4 regions of the Candidatus Thiodiazotropha sp. LNASS1 genome follow, and region 3 is predicted to be linked to each of the others. Evidence: predicted binding sites of a transcription regulator. Region 3 holds the regulator's gene; each other region holds the start of a gene.
What was found. Region 3 encodes FliA, which starts transcription of late flagellar genes. Its sites were predicted from a motif close to GCTAAAGTTNNNNNNNNNNCNGCCGATA; they were not measured.
Positions count from the first base shown of each region.

Region 1: AB8516_RS10500 (methyl-accepting chemotaxis protein) is a predicted target of FliA. The motif match lies at 2,661-2,688, and genes of this name have one in related genera.
Region 2: AB8516_RS06700 (transglutaminase-like cysteine peptidase) is a predicted target of FliA. The motif match lies at 2,602-2,629, and genes of this name have one in related genera.
Region 4: flgM (flagellar biosynthesis anti-sigma factor FlgM) is a predicted target of FliA. The motif match lies at 1,761-1,788, and genes of this name have one in related genera.

Region 1 is NZ_OZ156465.1:2,373,657-2,377,872, reverse strand. Features, by position in the region: gene AB8516_RS10510 (response regulator) at 1-1,628, opposite strand, end outside; gene AB8516_RS10505 (ethylbenzene dehydrogenase-related protein) at 1,631-2,494, opposite strand; gene AB8516_RS10500 (methyl-accepting chemotaxis protein) at 2,729-4,216, shown strand, end outside.
Region 2 is NZ_OZ156465.1:1,554,659-1,558,874, forward strand. Features, by position in the region: gene AB8516_RS06695 (EAL domain-containing protein) at 1-1,584, opposite strand, end outside; gene AB8516_RS06700 (transglutaminase-like cysteine peptidase) at 1,680-2,456, opposite strand; gene ppdK (pyruvate, phosphate dikinase) at 2,669-4,216, opposite strand, start outside.
Region 3 is NZ_OZ156465.1:62,383-66,598, reverse strand. Features, by position in the region: gene AB8516_RS00330 (chemotaxis protein CheA) at 1-457, opposite strand, end outside; gene AB8516_RS00325 (protein phosphatase CheZ) at 529-1,263, opposite strand; gene cheY (chemotaxis response regulator CheY) at 1,289-1,672, opposite strand; gene AB8516_RS00315 (RNA polymerase sigma factor FliA) at 1,728-2,474, opposite strand; gene AB8516_RS00310 (MinD/ParA family protein) at 2,477-3,310, opposite strand; gene flhF (flagellar biosynthesis protein FlhF) at 3,345-4,216, opposite strand, start outside.
Region 4 is NZ_OZ156465.1:1,957,911-1,962,126, reverse strand. Features, by position in the region: gene AB8516_RS08565 (TIGR04283 family arsenosugar biosynthesis glycosyltransferase) at 1-191, shown strand, start outside; gene AB8516_RS08560 (TIGR04282 family arsenosugar biosynthesis glycosyltransferase) at 199-825, shown strand; gene AB8516_RS08555 (flagella synthesis protein FlgN) at 921-1,406, opposite strand; gene flgM (flagellar biosynthesis anti-sigma factor FlgM) at 1,412-1,723, opposite strand; gene flgA (flagellar basal body P-ring formation chaperone FlgA) at 1,860-2,573, opposite strand; gene AB8516_RS08540 (chemotaxis protein CheV) at 2,873-3,790, shown strand; gene AB8516_RS08535 (protein-glutamate O-methyltransferase CheR) at 3,829-4,216, shown strand, end outside.

The sequences.
Region 1 (4,216 bases), 2.3 Mb from region 3:
TCACCTAAAAGGAATTGTGGAATTTGCTGGTCGATATCATAGATAAACTCCAACTGTTTTTCCGCTGCCTTCTGACCAACGAGATTACTCAGATTATCGAAAATTGCATCCAGTGAAAACGTGGTTTGTTCGAGCACGACACCACCCGCCTCGATTTTGGAGAAATCGAGGATGTCGTTAATGATATTCAGCAAAGTTTGAGAAGACTGGCGTACCTTCTCCATGTAACGCCGCTGTTTGGGTTCCATATTGTCCGTAAGCAGTGCGAGATGGGTCATCCCGATGATTGAATTCATCGGCGTACGTATTTCATGGCTCATAGTGGCCAGGAACTCGGATTTCGCCCTGCTCGCCTGTTCGGCACTTTTTGCGGCTGCAATATACTTCCGGGAGCGCTCTTCGACTTTTTCTTCCAGATTCTTGTTCAGTTTTGCCAGTTTTTTGTTTGATCTGTCGATCTGTCGCATGTTTTCTTCAATTTCGGACGTACGTTGTAACAGCTTCTCCGCCATGTCGTTGATGCCACTGACAAGGGGTTTGAATTCAAGTTGATCGATAGTGGGTATGCGATACTCGAGCTTGCCATCTGAGAAGGCCTGTACACCCTGCTTGATCTGATTGACCGGTTTCGAGATCGCTCTTGATACACCTATCTGAGTGGCAAGCGTAATCAATACACCGATAATGCTGATAATAATGAAAAAACGCCGCTTTTTCAGAATCTCCTGTTCAGCCAACTGTTGTTGTTGATGAAAGTGATCGCTGATCAGGGTTTTTACCGATTCCAGGTCTTCCAACAGATGTGATTGGACAGGTCTTAATTGCTCGAGAATGTTCAACATGTAGGATGCCGATGGGTCCTGCAAATCATACTCTCCCTGGTACTGGTGGATTGCAGCTCGATACCATCTCAGATTGAGGGAAATATTTTTCAGTGTCGATCTGATTTGATCGTAAGTTTGATTATCTGCAGGCAGTAAATATGCGGGAGGCGCGGTAAACTGTTTGCTCAAAGACTTAAGGTCGGTTTGTGCCTGATTCAGAGGTGATACAATCTCTTCAAAGCGAATTTCTGTTGTCTCTCGTTCACTGATCAATAGCGATTCCAATTCGATCAACAGTCGGTTCAGAATCGAGTGTTGCTGAAAGCGAGGTTTATTCGTAAGGGAATCCAGCGGGAGTGTCTGCAAGGCGGATCTGAAACTGTTTATATATTGGATTTTCTGATGAAATAGCTCGTCGGCGTGATCGCTGTCAGCCGAATCTTCATGCTCTTTCGTGAAAGCATTGCTTAAATGCCGATAGGCTTCATCAGCCACCGGGCGATGTTGCTCATCAATATCAGATAAGACGCGACCTATGTTATCGATGATTTCTTCGCTGTTGACAGCTTTATTCCCAGCCTGTTGGGCGTAGAGCTGAAAATCCCGTTCGCTGCGGGAGATTGTGTAGACTATGCGTGTTATGTGTTGCTGGGATGTACTACGTATTTCACTCAAGACCTTGCTTTTAATATGAAGCTCGTTGATCAGGCTCTGACCCAGCAGGATCACGGTAATAAGAATCGCTAGCAGACTCACGGCACTGACGCGAAACATTGCTTTGATGCTGGGGGTGAGAAAGAGCATCTTCACTCAGTGAACCGAAGCCAGAGGGGTTCCCCAACCTCTCCGCTGCCGAAGAGTGGTATCTCGAGTAAGGGATTGGGATCGCGACCGGCTATCTCGTAGCGGGAGACACCGAACCGGTAATCCTCCCCAGGCTGAAAAGAGATATCATCGCTGTTGCCGGTATTCAGTTTGCGAGAGAATTCGACCCGCCAGACACCTGCCTGCCATCGCCCTTTGGCGCGGATGTCGGCCCGGCTCCCATCGGGTTCGCTGATCTTAAAAGCGTCGACAATATCCCCAGCATAGTCTATAGGCATTTTATTGCGGTAGGCTGATCTGCCCCTGTCACCACGCCTTATCAGATAAAATCTCGAACCCTTCTTTGAAATTATCGGTAAGGATTTTGTCATTTTATTTTCAGAATAGAGCTGAAATTTATCGTCGGCAAAGCCGACAGGGTCGGTCCGCACCGATTTCCAGTACCAGATATCGGCCTTGTAGGGTGATGCCGCTTTCAAGCTTAAATCGGTGTTTCGGGGTGAGATAGCCCATTTTAAGACGATGGTATCCTCTCGCTCCGGCCCCATACTGTAGAGTTCCGTCTGAGGGTTCCAGTGTAGGGGTTTGTGCAATCGGTTTTCGGTGGCATCTGGAAAAACGGCCAGGAGATAGATGTTTTCCTCATCGTGGCAGGCGTGTAACTCGATATCGATACCGGCGACCGCGTCCCGGGTCTTGATGGGGGTTGTTTCGTACCATACGGGGTCATCGGCCACGCCGTTGATAACGGGGGGCTGTACCGTGTGTATGCTCAGCAGCGTCTGCTCGGCAGCCGATGAGTCAGCAAGCAGCAGCATGAGTAATCCGATTCTCAGTGCATGCATGGAGGTCGTTCTTTACTTTATATTTTAACCTTTCAATCACGACAGATAGCGGCAGAAGGCGCCGACCCTTTACCCGATATGCGAATAAAACGGCATCTGTCGTGCATGACCCGATTGTTACAGATCAGGAAAATAGTGACTATTTACCCTCGATGTGTCAGAAGGTCCTTCAGTTAAAGTCTATCCGGCCGATACACGTTGTAGTTCAATCTGTCTTTAAAGGCACCTACCGCGATGAAAATCAATCTACCGATCAAGGATCAGGAATCCTCGGTAGCATCGGACGCTGAACTCATATCGACCACTGACCTTAAAGGTATCATCACTCAGGCCAATCAGGCCTTTGTTGACATCAGTCAGTACTCCCGGGATGAACTGCTGAATACCAACCACAATATCGTTCGCCACCCGGATATGCCGCCAGAGGCCTTCGCCGATCTATGGGAGACGCTGAAGCGGGATGAGTCCTGGATGGGGATTGTGAAAAACCGCAGCAAGGATGGCGGCTATTACTGGGTGGACGCCTATGTGACGTCGGTGTATGAGGGTGAGGCCAAGGTGGGTTACCAGTCGGTACGTGTCGCTCCCAGCCGTGAACGGGTGGCACGGGCGGAGAAACTCTATACATCCCTGCGCAAAGGCCGCATACCCTTCGTGCTGCGTTTTCGGCCCGGCAGCACACTGCGTCAGTTTTTCTGGCTGGCGTTGATCTTCAGCCTGCCGATGGCGCTCTTCTCGTTATTGGGTGGCTGGTCATGGTTGCCACAGCTGTTGGGTTGGATGGGCGGCATAGTGATCAGCTATGGCGTGGCATCAATTGCGACCCGCGAAGTGAGACAATCGGCGGCGCGGGCCAGGCAACTGGTGAATAACCCGATCATGCAGTATGTCTATACGGGCAATATGAGCGATGTCGGTGCAGTGGAGTTGGCGGGAGTGATGGTGCAGGCGGGATTGAGGACCGTGCTCGGACGCCTGGATGAAACCGCGAAACAGTTGGCGTCTGATGCCTGTAAATCGGCGGAAACCGTTGCTGAAGTCGGTAATGAGATCTGTCGACAGCGCTCCACACTCGAGCAGATGGCCACCGCTTCGGAGGAGATGTCCCATTCCATCGTCGAGGTGGCCAAAACGGCAGAGAGCGCGGCCGATACTACCAGAAAATCGAATGATGCGGCCACCGCCGGAAGGTCGGTCGTCGGGGAAGCCATGGATATGATCAACAGCATGGCCGGTGAGGTCGAGACGGCGGCTGAGACGATCCGGACCCTGGAATCGGAGAGTGACGCGATAGGCAAGATACTCGACGTGATCAGGGAGATAGCCGAACAGACCAATCTATTGGCGCTGAACGCGGCCATCGAAGCGGCAAGGGCCGGTGTACATGGCCGAGGCTTCGCGGTGGTGGCGGATGAGGTCAGAACCCTGGCGGACCGCACCCAACGATCGACGGAAGAGATCAATCAGATGATCGAAAAACTGCAGCGACGGGCCCATGAGGCGGGCCGGGTGATGGATGAGGGCAGCAACCAGGCGCGGGTCGGTATCGATCAGTCGAGCAAGGTTGTCGATGTGTTGAATGAGATCACGGGGATGATTACCGAAATCAGCGACCTCAACCAGATAGTGGCCACCGCCGCCAATCAACAGAGCATCGTCGCCCAGGACATCAGCGGTAACATCCACTCAGTGGGAGATGCTGCACAGACCAATGCCCGTAGC
Region 2 (4,216 bases), 1.5 Mb from region 3:
CGAATTATCACCCAGCTGCCGTTCAAGCCAGGCAAAAAATGAACTGTTTTTCAAACATATAGGAGAGATATTAATGGCATAATGGGTATTGTCGTCAACCTCTTCCCGCAAACGTTCAAGAATTTTCACGATTACCATCTTATCGATCTCAGACGTCAAGCCGAGTCTATCCGCATGTGGAATAAACAGGCCTGCAGACAAGAGTTGAGCTTCACCCTGCTCATTCTCCTCCCTGATTCGCACATAGACCTCCTGGTGGAGGATTGTATTGTCACAACAAGCAAATACCGGCTGGAATTGCAGGACAAATTTATCGGATGCCAATGCGCTTTTTATCGTTGTATGCCAATCGGTCGCCCCCTTGATCCTGGCGTTATCCAATTCACCGGGCATATAGAGATGCCATGAATTTGGCCCCTCGCTTTGCGCGGTCCGAAGTGACATATCCGCTTGCGAGAACAATTCCGAAAGATCCTGAGAGCCGTTGAAAGCGGCCAATCCGATATGCCCCACATCCTGAGTGAGCGCATGGCTGGTATCGGCAAGTCCGGACAGCGCGCTTGACAAGGCCTGGCCCAGTTTGGCTGCCTCGACCACGTCCATGTCTTCGACAAACAGCGCAAAATCACCGCCATTCAAGTGTGCCAGATAACTTTTGTTTAGCGACTTGCTTACCGACCGCAGCACCTCTGCGGTCTGTATCAGCAGTTCATCACCGGCCTGATAACCGTGATTCTCATTTATCTCCTTGAGATTCTTGAGTTCTACCAGTGCCAGTAAACCACTGGAGCACTCCTCTGGCGATGCCAGAAGATTTTTGATGGTGTTGTTGAAAAAACGTTTATTGGTAAGATTGGTAACCGGATTGCGGGATGCCTGGCGGTGCAGGCCCTCGGTCAACCGTTCCAGCCTTTCGATCATCCCCTTGACCTTTGTGGACATCCGATTCATTGCCAGGACGATGCGGCGTAGGTCTAAGGTCCTGGGTAGCCTCTCAATTATCGGAAACTCCCGATTGACGATGGCATTCGCCTGCTGTTCCACCTCTCTCAACGGCTTGAGCACCAATTGCAGTGAGAGTAAACCCAAAAGCAGGACCACCAGTGCACTGACCAGAAACCACCTGAAGATTTCGACACTATTCTGCCACAATTGTCGATGGGCAAAACCGGGATGACTCTGCACGACCACTTTTCCGGCCTGTACCCAACCTGACATTACGATAGCCTCACCTATCGGCGTGCTGAGTGGAAATTGCTCTATAAACCACGAAGGCACGCCTTCAAGTGTGACTGCCAGTTTGCGTTCAACCAGTGGCGCCCCTTGCATATCCTGTACTACGACAAGACGGTAGTATCCCCGATCGAAGATCGCATCGGTCATGGATGTGACCGTGGCAAGATCCTTTTCGGCCATATGCTTTGAAATCGACAAACCCAGAGATGTTGCCGTGTCCTGTGCGTGGGACTCCAATTGTGATTCAAGATAGGCACGTGTGTTTTGCACACTGATGTAGAAGGTACCGGCGAAGACCAGAACCAGCAGTACAGTGATCAAAATTATCAATTGTCGCGACAACGTCATGAGCTTTTCACCCTATACCCATCGATGATGACAGCATCGATGGCCTATTGGAACCATAAATTCGTAATCAACCATGTATGTTGCATTTTTTCCCATCAACGCTTCGCCTCCTGCAGCATTCTTTGTTTTAGCTCCTGCCAAAGGCTAAGTCGGGTTGAAGAACCGACCTTCTTTCCCCTGCCCAGGCTTTTTGCCAACCATAAACCATCGGCATTAAAGCTATATACCGGTGTGAGATCGAGGCGGTTACTGGCTGACAGCAACTGAGGATTGAGATTATCCAACACCTTGGGTATGGAGGAGGGCTCAGGATAGTAGGTCAGCACCATGTGGGATTGATTCAACTTGACCGATTTCACATACATAATGCGCAACTTCTCTTCCGCGACGCCCATCTCCTTCAAGGTGAAATACTTGGCGATGGAGTAATCCTCACAGTCCCCTCCCTTTCGCACCAGCAGTTCCAATGGGGTTGCCCAATAATCTTCCTTGCCCCACAGGTCGGCATCGGACTGGTAGGGGATTTGATTAAAGAAGTCGTTGACACGCCGTAACTTCTCGATTTCATCGATATGATTGCTTTCCAGCATCAATCGGCGCCAGGATGCGACTCGATCCCCCGCCTGATCACCAAAATTCTGTTTCGCCCAGGTAACTGCCTCATCCGTCAGATCGATGCTTTCAGCAAAGGCAATCGCTACTCCCAGCCAGAGTATCGCAGAGATCAGAAAGGCTGGAATCGACCGTTGTCTATGTTCCTTAAAACGCAAATAACCCGTCACCAATACACCTGCATTCCAGCGGTTGGCGGTAGGGTGGCTGTATTCAATCCACTTGAAGGCCACCTCATCCCGGTATTTCCCGAGATGCAAGACCTGTTAACAGGCCCCTGGGAAGACTAGTGAATGACCGGAATTTATCAGGAAGGCTTGTAGAGGTTCTCTCTGAGCCACGACATGAATGGCCAAGAATCTCCCATGGGTACACTCCGGTACTTCTTTATCTTCCATAGGATTATGTCGACTGTTTGGCCGATATCTTGACCAGGTGGGCCGGAGATTACCCCGGCCCACAGAATGCAAAACTACTGCTGTTGGAGACTGGCATGGGCCGCCGCCAATCTGGCGACAGGCACCCTGGGTGCGGAGCAGGAGACGTAATTGAGCCCGGCACGATGACAAAATGCGATCGAGCTGGGATGCCCGCCGTGCTCGCCACAGATGCCGACGCTGAGGCTGTTGTTTTTTTGGCGTCCCCAGTCCACAGCCAGTTGCATGAGCTTGCCTACACCCTTCTCATCCAGTACTTCGAAGGGATTGTCCTTGAGAATGTCGTTCTGGTTATACATCGGTAGGAATTTATTCTCGGCATCCTCCCGGGAGAAAGAGAAAGTTGCCTGGGTCAGATCATTGGTGCCGAAGGAGAAGAATTCCGCCTCCTCCACCAGCGAATCGGCCCGCATGCAGGCGCGCACCACTTCAATCATGGTGCCGAAACGGAAGTTGATCTTCTGCCCATATTTCGCCTCAACATCTGCGCGAATCTCATCCACCATGGCCTTGACACGCTTCAACTCCTCGGCGGTACAAACCTGTGGCACCATCATCTGGGGATGCACCTCAAGGTCTTTGGCGGCACACTCCGCAGCCGCTTCCAGGATGGCACGGATCTGCATGCTATAGATCTCGGGGAATGTGATGCCGAGACGGACACCGCGATGGCCCAGCATGGGATTGGTCTCTGTCAGTGTCCGCACCTTGCGCAGCATCGTCTCTTTCTTCTCGATAGCCTGCTCCACCAGACTCTCATCAACCATATGGCGCAGTGAATCGGCCTCCTGCCTGGCAAGTTCCGGATCCTGCAACAGCATCATGCTGCCGGCAAGCACATTCATGCCACGCACCGAATTGCGCAGATGATGCAATTCACTCAAATCGCTCAACAGCTGTTGCTCAGTGGGTAAGAACTCATGGATGGGGGGATCGAGAAGCCTGATGGTCACCGGCTTGGGCGACATCACCTCAAGAATCTCCTTGAAGTCGCTGCGTTGCATCGGCAGCAGTTTATCCAGGGCGGCCTGGCGCTGAGCAGGTGTCTCAGCAACGATCATTTCTATCACCACCGGCAGGCGGTCGACCGCATTGAACATCCGTTCTGTTCGACACAGACCGATCCCCATGGCGCCATACTTCAATGCCCGGCTTGCATCTGTCGCCGTATCCGCATTCGCCATGACACGCAGATAGGCTGCCTCATCGGCCCATCTCAACAATCTGTTCAGCTCTTCGGTAAAATCTGGCTCGACCATGGGAATCTGTCCCAGAAAGACGTTACCGCTGCTACCGTCGATGGTGATCATGTCGCCCTCGCGGATCACAGTGCCCTTGGCCACAGCCTCCCGGCGCTGTACATCGACACTTATTCCCTCTGCACCGGCCACACAGGGCTTACCCATGCCCCGTGCCACCACTGCCGCATGGGAGGTCTTACCGCCACGACTGGTGAGTATCCCTTCCGAGGCGAAGAAACCGTGTATATCCTCTGGCTTGGTCTCTTCCCGCAACAAAATCACTTTCTGTCCCTGCTCTTTGCCCATCAACTCCGCCCGGTCGGCGTCGAACACCGCCAATCC
Region 3 (4,216 bases):
GCTCGTCCTGAGTGACTGTTTCAACTGACTCCGCAACCTCTTCCTCCTCAACCTCTTCCTTTTCGCCTTCCGGCACGGCATAACGGTTGAGTCGCTCGATCAGATCCCGGTCCGCGTGTTCCGGCATGACGCCTTCGCGCACCTGCTCGAACATGGCATTGACAATATCAAGCACTTCGAGCACGGAGTCCATTAAATCCGGACCCACACTGCGTTGCCCCTGGCGCAGTATATTGAAGACATCCTCAGCCCGGTGGCAAACCTCCACCAAGGGATCTATTGATAGAAACCCGGCACCACCCTTAATGGTGTGAAAGCCTCTAAAAACGGCATTCAGCAGATCGAAATCATCAGGTTGCTGCTCTAGATCCACTAACTGCTCACTAAGCAGCTCAAGTATCTCTCCAGCCTCGACCAGAAAATCCTGAAGGATTTCGTCGTTGACATCGATGCTCATCTAATGCTCCCGGTAGATCACCGAACTTTACCGAATGTTGTTGAAATCTATATCGGTCCTTACCTGTATAACTAAAATCCCAGGCTGGAGAGCAGATCGTCCACATCGTCCTGACTTGTCACTTGGTCTCCCTGATCCAGCCCTGGAATAGCCGGTCCTGCAAGCTCTTCTTTAACATCTTTTTTCTGATCAGGATCGTCCAGCTTGCTACCGGTAATACGCACCAGCATGACAAGTTTCTCTTCAACATCATGGACCAGGGTGATGACCTTGCGAATGATTTGACCAGTGAGATCCTGAAAATCCTGAGCCAACAGCACTTCCGAAAGGTTCTTATGCAGCTCACCGGCATCCGTCCCGGTGGTTTGTAAAAAACTCGAAAGTGCGCCACTAAGCTCTTTGAAATCATCTTTATTGAGCAGTCGGGAACGCAGTTTGTCCCACTGCTCTGCGAGTTCTGCAGACTGTTGTTCGATCTTCTCAATCAGCGGGATACTCTGTTCAACCGCTGTCAAGGTGCGATTTGCGGATTGCTCGGTCATGGTAATGACATAGGTGAGCCGCTCCTTGGCATCGGGTATCTCCACATTCGTCATGTCAGAGATACGGGCATCGAGCAGGAAGCCGTTTATGGCATCATGCAGTTCACGTGTGAGACGACCCACCTCTTGAAACAGGTCATCATTTTTCTCTGCCGGCGTCAGACTTGAAATCAAACGCTCGGATTCCGCATCATCACCGGCTTCCAGGCTGATAACGAGGGACTTTGCAATCTCTAATCGTTGTTGGTTATCTGGTTGTCCCATTTTCTACTCCCGGCCCAGTCTCAACTTAACCCACGCGTTCGAAGATCTTATTGATCTTCTCTTCCAAGGTCGTGGCGGTGAATGGTTTGACGACATAGCCATTCACACCTGCCTGCGCCGCTTCTATGATCTGCTCTCGTTTCGACTCCGCCGTCACCATCAATACCGGCAATGCGGCCAACTTGTCATCGGCCCTTACGGCTTTCAGCAGATCGATACCGGTCATCCCCGGCATATTCCAGTCTGAAACGAGAAAATCGAAATTCCCGCTCTGTAACATAGGTAGCGCGGTAAGACCATCATCCGCTTCCTGGGTGTTGTTAAACCCAAGATCGCGCAATAGATTCTTGATAATTCGCCGCATGGTGGAAAAATCGTCCACAATGAGGATCTTCATATTCTTGTCCAATGCTACCTCCATCCTGTTACCGCTGATAACCAATCAGCAGATCACAGGCCAACCATTACTCTTCGTCATGTACCAATGAGAGCCAATCTGTCAAACGCGACCGCAAACGCAGCGTGGCCTGACTGTGTATTTGGCAAACCCTGGACTCACTGACACCCAGTACATGCCCTATCTCACGAAGATTCATCTCATCATCGTAATACATGGCAATAACCAGCCGTTCGCGATCAGGCAAACCGGCAATTGCTTCCGCCAATGCCTTCTTGAAGGCATCTTTCTGTAAACCGTCAAACGGAGTATCTGCTGGCCCTTCCCGTGCAACAGGAAAGCCATCACTCACTGCAGTCAACTCATCCAGACTGAATATGCGGCATCCTGTCGAATCCCGCAGAATCTGGTGATAGTCCTCCAGGCTCATGCCCAAGGCCTCGGCCACTTCCACATCACGTGCGTCTCGGCCTTCATTGTTCTCGATTTCCCTCATCGCCTCTGCAACCATGCGTGCCTTGCGATGAACAGAACGTGGCGTCCAGTCACTGCGCCGGATCTCGTCCAGCATTGCGCCGCGAATGCGGATACCCGCATAGGTCTCAAAACTGGCGCCCTGCGTGGGATCATAGTTTCTACTCGCCTCGAGCAGACCCAGCATCCCCGCCTGAATCAGATCATCCGCCTGAACATTCGGTGGCAGCCGATTCATCAAGTGATAGGCAATCCTTTTCACCAGTCCGGCATGTTGATCCACCAGATCATCAAAGTTCTGTTGTTGCTGCATGGCGGTGTATGTCGCTAAACCGCTCACCGTCATATCTCCCCGTATTGGCTAGAAAATTGGATCAATCGCTCGACGAAAAACTGCAAATCACCGCTGACACCCGAGGGTACAGGCCAGTTATCGGCCTTTTTGGCCAAATTCTTGAATGCCTGTGATACTCGTGAGCGCGGATAGGCCTCGACTACGGGTTTTTGACTTCTTACAGCCTTCCGCAGTTGTTCGTCATATGGGATGCTGCCCATATAGTTCAGCATAACGTCCAGGTATTGATCGGTTACCCGGCACATTTTATTGTAAAGGTCCCGCCCCTCCTGCACGCTCTTCACCATATTCGCCAGGATACGGAAACGACTGATTCCGTGTTCCCGGTTCAGTAACTTGATAATCGCATAAGCGTCCGTGATGGATGCAGGCTCATCACATACCACAACAATCTGTTCCTGTGCCGCACGACTGAAACTGATCACCAGATCGGAAATACCGGCAGCCGTGTCGATCAACAAAACGTCCACATCATTGGCCACTTCGCTGAAGGCATGGATCAATCCGGCATTCTCGGCGGGTGTCATTTCAGCCATATGCTGGATTCCGGAAGCGCCTGGCACGACCCTCATGCCTTTGGGCCCGGTCACCATGACATCTTCCAGAGAGCATTCACCCTGCATGACATGGGAGAGATTTCGCTCCGCATGCAAACCGAGGATCACATCCAGGTTTGCCAGTCCCAGATCGGCATCGAGCAGCATTACCCGACGGCCGAGTTCGGCGAAGGCAACGCCCAGATTGGCTGATATACTGGTTTTTCCAACCCCCCCTTTACCACCGGTGACCGCAATCACTCTCACTGGTTCCGGGTTGATCATCCTGCGTAACCCTGTCGCCTGATCTTCGATCTGTTCAGACATGTGCATAGTCATTCATTCCCCCGAAAGCCATCGCCAGATACTCCTCATCCGGACTGCTGCCCATCAGCTCGGACAGCTCCACTGCCTGTTTCATCAACCTGTCTGCATGGGCGTTTTGAATATCCTCCGGCACCCGCTGACCGTCAGTCACGAAGGCCAGCGGCAGTTTTGCATCGAGAGCGGCGGACAACACACCCCCGAGCGAGGCGGCCTCATCCATCTTGGTCAGGATGACACCAATAGGTTTTACGATATTGAACGCTTGGATTGCGTGACTCAGGGCCGAGCGTTGGGTGGTTGCGGAGAGGGTCAACAAAGATTTAACGGGATGATTACCCTTGTGCAGCAGCGCCAGGCGTTCTGTCAGCTTGAGGTCTCTCTGTCCCATACCGGCGGTATCTATCAAAACCAAACGTTTTTCCGCGAAGGCATGCAGGGCATTGTTGAGCTCTTCCGGTGAGGTGACGCTGCGAACCGGCACATCGAGGATTCGGCCATAGTTTTGTAGCTGCTCCTGAGCACCGATCCGGTAACTGTCGGCCGAAATCAGGGCAAGATGGCGATTGCCGTGACGCAGGCAGAATCTGGCAGCCAACTTGGCAATGGTGGTGGTCTTTCCGACGCCGGTTGGTCCCACCAGCGCAAGGGTGCCGCCTTCATCGAGCAGGTCCTTTTTTATAACCGGTATTTCTGCACCGAGCTGGGTCAAGGCCTGACGCCATGCCTGTTCGGGTGTTTCGGCATCTTCCACACGATATGCCAGTTCCTTACAGTGACCCGTATCCAGTCCCAATGCCATCAGTCGGCGGATTAAATCCTGTGTCTGGGGTCGACGATGCCCAAGGTCGCGCCAAGTCAACTCAG
Region 4 (4,216 bases), 1.9 Mb from region 3:
AGATCAGCCGACGCTTGAAGCGTCTTGCCCTCCCGGTCTGCTTGCATGGCCCCCTTGTAACGTCCAGCCGCCGCTGGGAATCCAAGGGAATTGTACGCACCATGCTCTTGATGTGGATGCTGCGCTTTGCCTATTGGCTAGGTGTCAAGCCAAAGCATCTTGCCAGGCTCTATACCCTGGTTCCGGGTTGAACGAACCATGGATCAATGTGCAATTCTGATTTTCGCCAAGGCGCCATATCCTGGTTCAGTGAAAACACGTCTGATACCTGCACTTGGCGAGGATGAGGCAACCCGGCTCTATACCCGGCTCTTGGCACGGTTGGTCGACTGGACTTGCAATCAAACTCCGTTTGCGACAGAACTCTGGGTAACGTCGGGGAGGGATCATCCCCTATGGCGGCAACTCGAGGCTGAGTATGACCTGCCGATCTATCTGCAACAGGGTGATGACTTGGGTGCACGCATGGGATTTGCGGCAAAAACAGCTCTTACCCGCCATCGCCATGTGGCTCTTCTCGGTGTTGACTGCCCTGCCTTGACTGCTCGCCATATACACCAGACTTTTCTCTGGTTGGACAATGGCGAAGATGCAGTGTTGGGACCTGCAGAGGATGGAGGTTACGTCCTGCTGGGTCTGAATAACTATCATAAGGATCTTTTCCAGGGACACCATTGGGGAGGTGGGGATGTGGCGGCATCGACCAGGGCGGCCCTCGCTGGTCTGGGATGGCATTGGCGTGAGTTGCCGCAACTCTGGGATCTGGATCGACCGCAGGATCTTGAACGTTTACAGCTAGGGTATCCGGAAATATGCCGAAGTTAAGGAAACGCTGCTGATTGCCTGGATGGTATTAGGGACGATTGGATGAGTGTTAACAGGCCCTAAATGTTGGCTTCCGATGATGGCTTGAGGCAGGCTCATGCCTTTCCCAATGATTTCGAGGTGGAGTTGGGTTTCGATTCGCCTGAGGGGCCGTAGGTTTTATCCCGCTGACTGATGCCCTTGAGGATATCCAGCGTTTGCGAGACATGACGTTGATTGAGTTGAACCGCACCACCATTGGTTTCGTTCTGTTTATGACATGCTTCCAGCAGGGTGATTAATCGATGCCAGGTCTCGGATGTTGATTCAAGGTTACTGCATTGCTGGATATAGGTCTCAGTTCCTTGCCTATCAGTACCGTATCCCTGTTGCTCCAGGAACCGGTTATGGGTCGCTACAGCGGCCTCGACCTGCTTCAGCTGCTCTCTTTTCTCTGTAATTAACCCCTGCAAGGCTTGAGGCGATCCCTTTTGCAGTAAGGTGTATTCTGTGCGCAGCAAATCAAGCAGTCGTTGTGACTGCTCGATTTCGTTATGCAGAATTTCGATGAAGGCACTGCAGGCTTCTGATGGATTGTTCATGGCAGTCAGGGTAGTGTCAGTTCCATCGCCAGCATCTTATCGGCTGCGGTTTGCGGATCGATGGTGAAACTGCCGGTGGCAAGCGCTTTCTGAACTGCCTCGACCTTTTGCGCATCGACGATAGGCATCTGTGCAATCCGTGCCTCCAATTCCAATAGCTTACCGGCGGAGCCGGTCATGTCAAAACGGTCTTTGCGGGTGGAGGTTGTCGATGTTGCAGAACGTTTGCCGCCCGGCAAACCGGACCGTGTCACCAGACCGCTGTCTCCCGTACCCTTCAGATTACTGCTAGAGAGACTATTGATTTCAACGGCCATGACTCATCCTCTGTTACCTTTGTTACCTACTTTAGAATATCGACATCCGGCACTGTTACTTTAGTGTTGACAGGCCCGAGTTGCTAAGCCCCTGTCTGACGATTTAGGTTCCCTGATATGCAACCCTGATCAGCAGTCAGTTTACCTTCACCAATCCTTCCGAAATCACTCTTGCCTGCAGCTTTTTCTTTGATTTTACGTTGACTACGGGTATCAGGTCGCCCGGATTGCCGTTTTTCATTGCCTTACCCTGCATGCGCACTTCGATGCCGCCTGCGGCTGCCAGAATGGTGACCTGCTCGCCTCTGCTTACGGTCTTTTGGACTACCAGTGAGGTAGGTGTAACGACCTTGTCCCTGCGGAGTGCGCGCTTCAATGTTCGGCCCAAAACCTGGTCGACCGACTCATAATAACCCCTCAATAAATGTGTAGTATCCGAGATTTCCAGTTTCACGTCGGCTGTTGTGATGGCCTGGCCCCTTGCAAGGTCCCGTTTCGCGATTACCACCGGCAGTTCAAGACCGACCTTGGCGGAGACGTAGAGTGACCAGGGCGCCGGGCTTTCACACCGTACACCTACCGAGGTACGCCCCATTTTGCTGCCACCGGGCGGACTGAATGTCTTCAATGGGGTATCGCACTGCCGCAATTTAAGGCGATGGTCCAGCGGTGTGATGACTATTTTTGCATCTTTGTTCTGATTTGCGACTGTCTGCAGCAGATAGTCCTTGACCGCGGCAACGATTGAGTGATGGGATTGATGGCGCCCACTCTCCCCATGACTGATCGCAGCTGCCGAACACAGGAGAAGCCCCAAAACCGCCTTAAATGTCACATTTCCATGCATCATGATAATAGTCTCTCGATTGACTGTTTAAATACATGCAATCGCCATGCCGTGAATTTAACAGGTGGGGGATGTGCCTTGGTCGAATATCGCCTGGATGACGCCAAGCAAATTAAATCAGGTGGTTAGTTGGCTTTTTCACTGCGGATTATGGCCCGGGAGGTGTCTGCGATTTGCTGTGGATGGGATTTAATTTCTCCAGCCACATAAAGACTTAGGTTGACTGGACAATACTAAAGGTCGCTCTGTTCAAGCCGCCATACTCATTATGATGGGTTTCTCAATGTGTGGGGTTTTATACCATGGCTGGCGTCTTGGACAGTGTCGATCAACGAACCAAACTAGCCGGACAGAACCGACTGGAATTGCTGCTCTTTCACCTGCAGGGGCGTCAGATCTTTGGCATCAATGTGTTCAAGGTGAAAGAAGTCGTGCAGTGCCCGAAGCTGACGGAACTGCCCGGTTCTAATCCGGTCATTCGCGGTGTGGCCTCACTCAGGGGCAATAATATACCTGTGATGGATCTGAGTAATGCCATAGGCGGTCCCAGGATGGACAATGTGACGGACTATTTCATCATCATCACCGAATATAACCGTCGACAACTCGCCTTTCTCGTGGCTAGCGTCGAGCGCATCGTCAATACTCACTGGGAGGATATCCTACCGCCTCCGAAGGGCCTGGGACGCAGCAGCTACATGACCGCGGTAACGAATATCGATGATCAGTTGGTTGAGATCATTGATGTGGAGAAAATTCTCAGTGAAGTTTTGGGTATCGATGAGGAATTGAAGCAACCAGTGGAGGAGACAGGGGCCGACTTGAGTAAGTTAAAGATACTGGTTGTTGATGATTCGATGGTGGCGCGCAATCAGATCAAAAAAGTTTTGAATGAAATGGGCATAGAGGTCGTGCAGGCGAAAGATGGCAGCGAGGCGCTGAATTTGTTGCTGGAGTGGTCTGAAGTGGGAGACCTGAATGACTGGTTGGCAATGGTGATCTCCGATATTGAAATGCCGAAAATGGATGGCTACTCTCTTGTGACGGCGATACGGGAAAATCCTAAACTGTCTGATCTGTATGTCATTCTGCACTCTTCTTTGAGCGGGGTATTCAATGAAACCATGGTGCGAAAAGTGGGTGCCGACCATTTTCTCGCTAAATTCATGCCGGATGAACTGGTCGGCCGGGTGACCGAGCGTCTCAAAAGCTTGGTTTAACACTATATCTGATAATTTAATAAGAACATTTAATAAAAATGTACCATCGGTCAGCCACGATATCGCCGGCGGATTATGAGGCGTTCAAGTCATTTCTGCAGCAGGCATGTGGAATATTGCTGGGTAGTGGGAAGGAGTATCTGGTCGCCAGCCGACTGAATAATATTATAAAGGAGGCGCAGGTCGATTCCCTGGGCGCCTTGCTTGATTTGATTCGGTCACCTGCCCATTCACGCCTGAAGGTGAAGGTGATCGATGCCATGACCACCAATGAAACCTTCTGGTTTAGGGATATCGGCCACTATATCCTCTTGAAAGAGACCATCCTGCCCGACCTGAACCTGAAACGAGGGGGCTCGATTCGTATATGGTCGGCCGCCTGTTCGAGCGGTCAGGAGCCTTACAACATCAGTATGATCGCAGAAG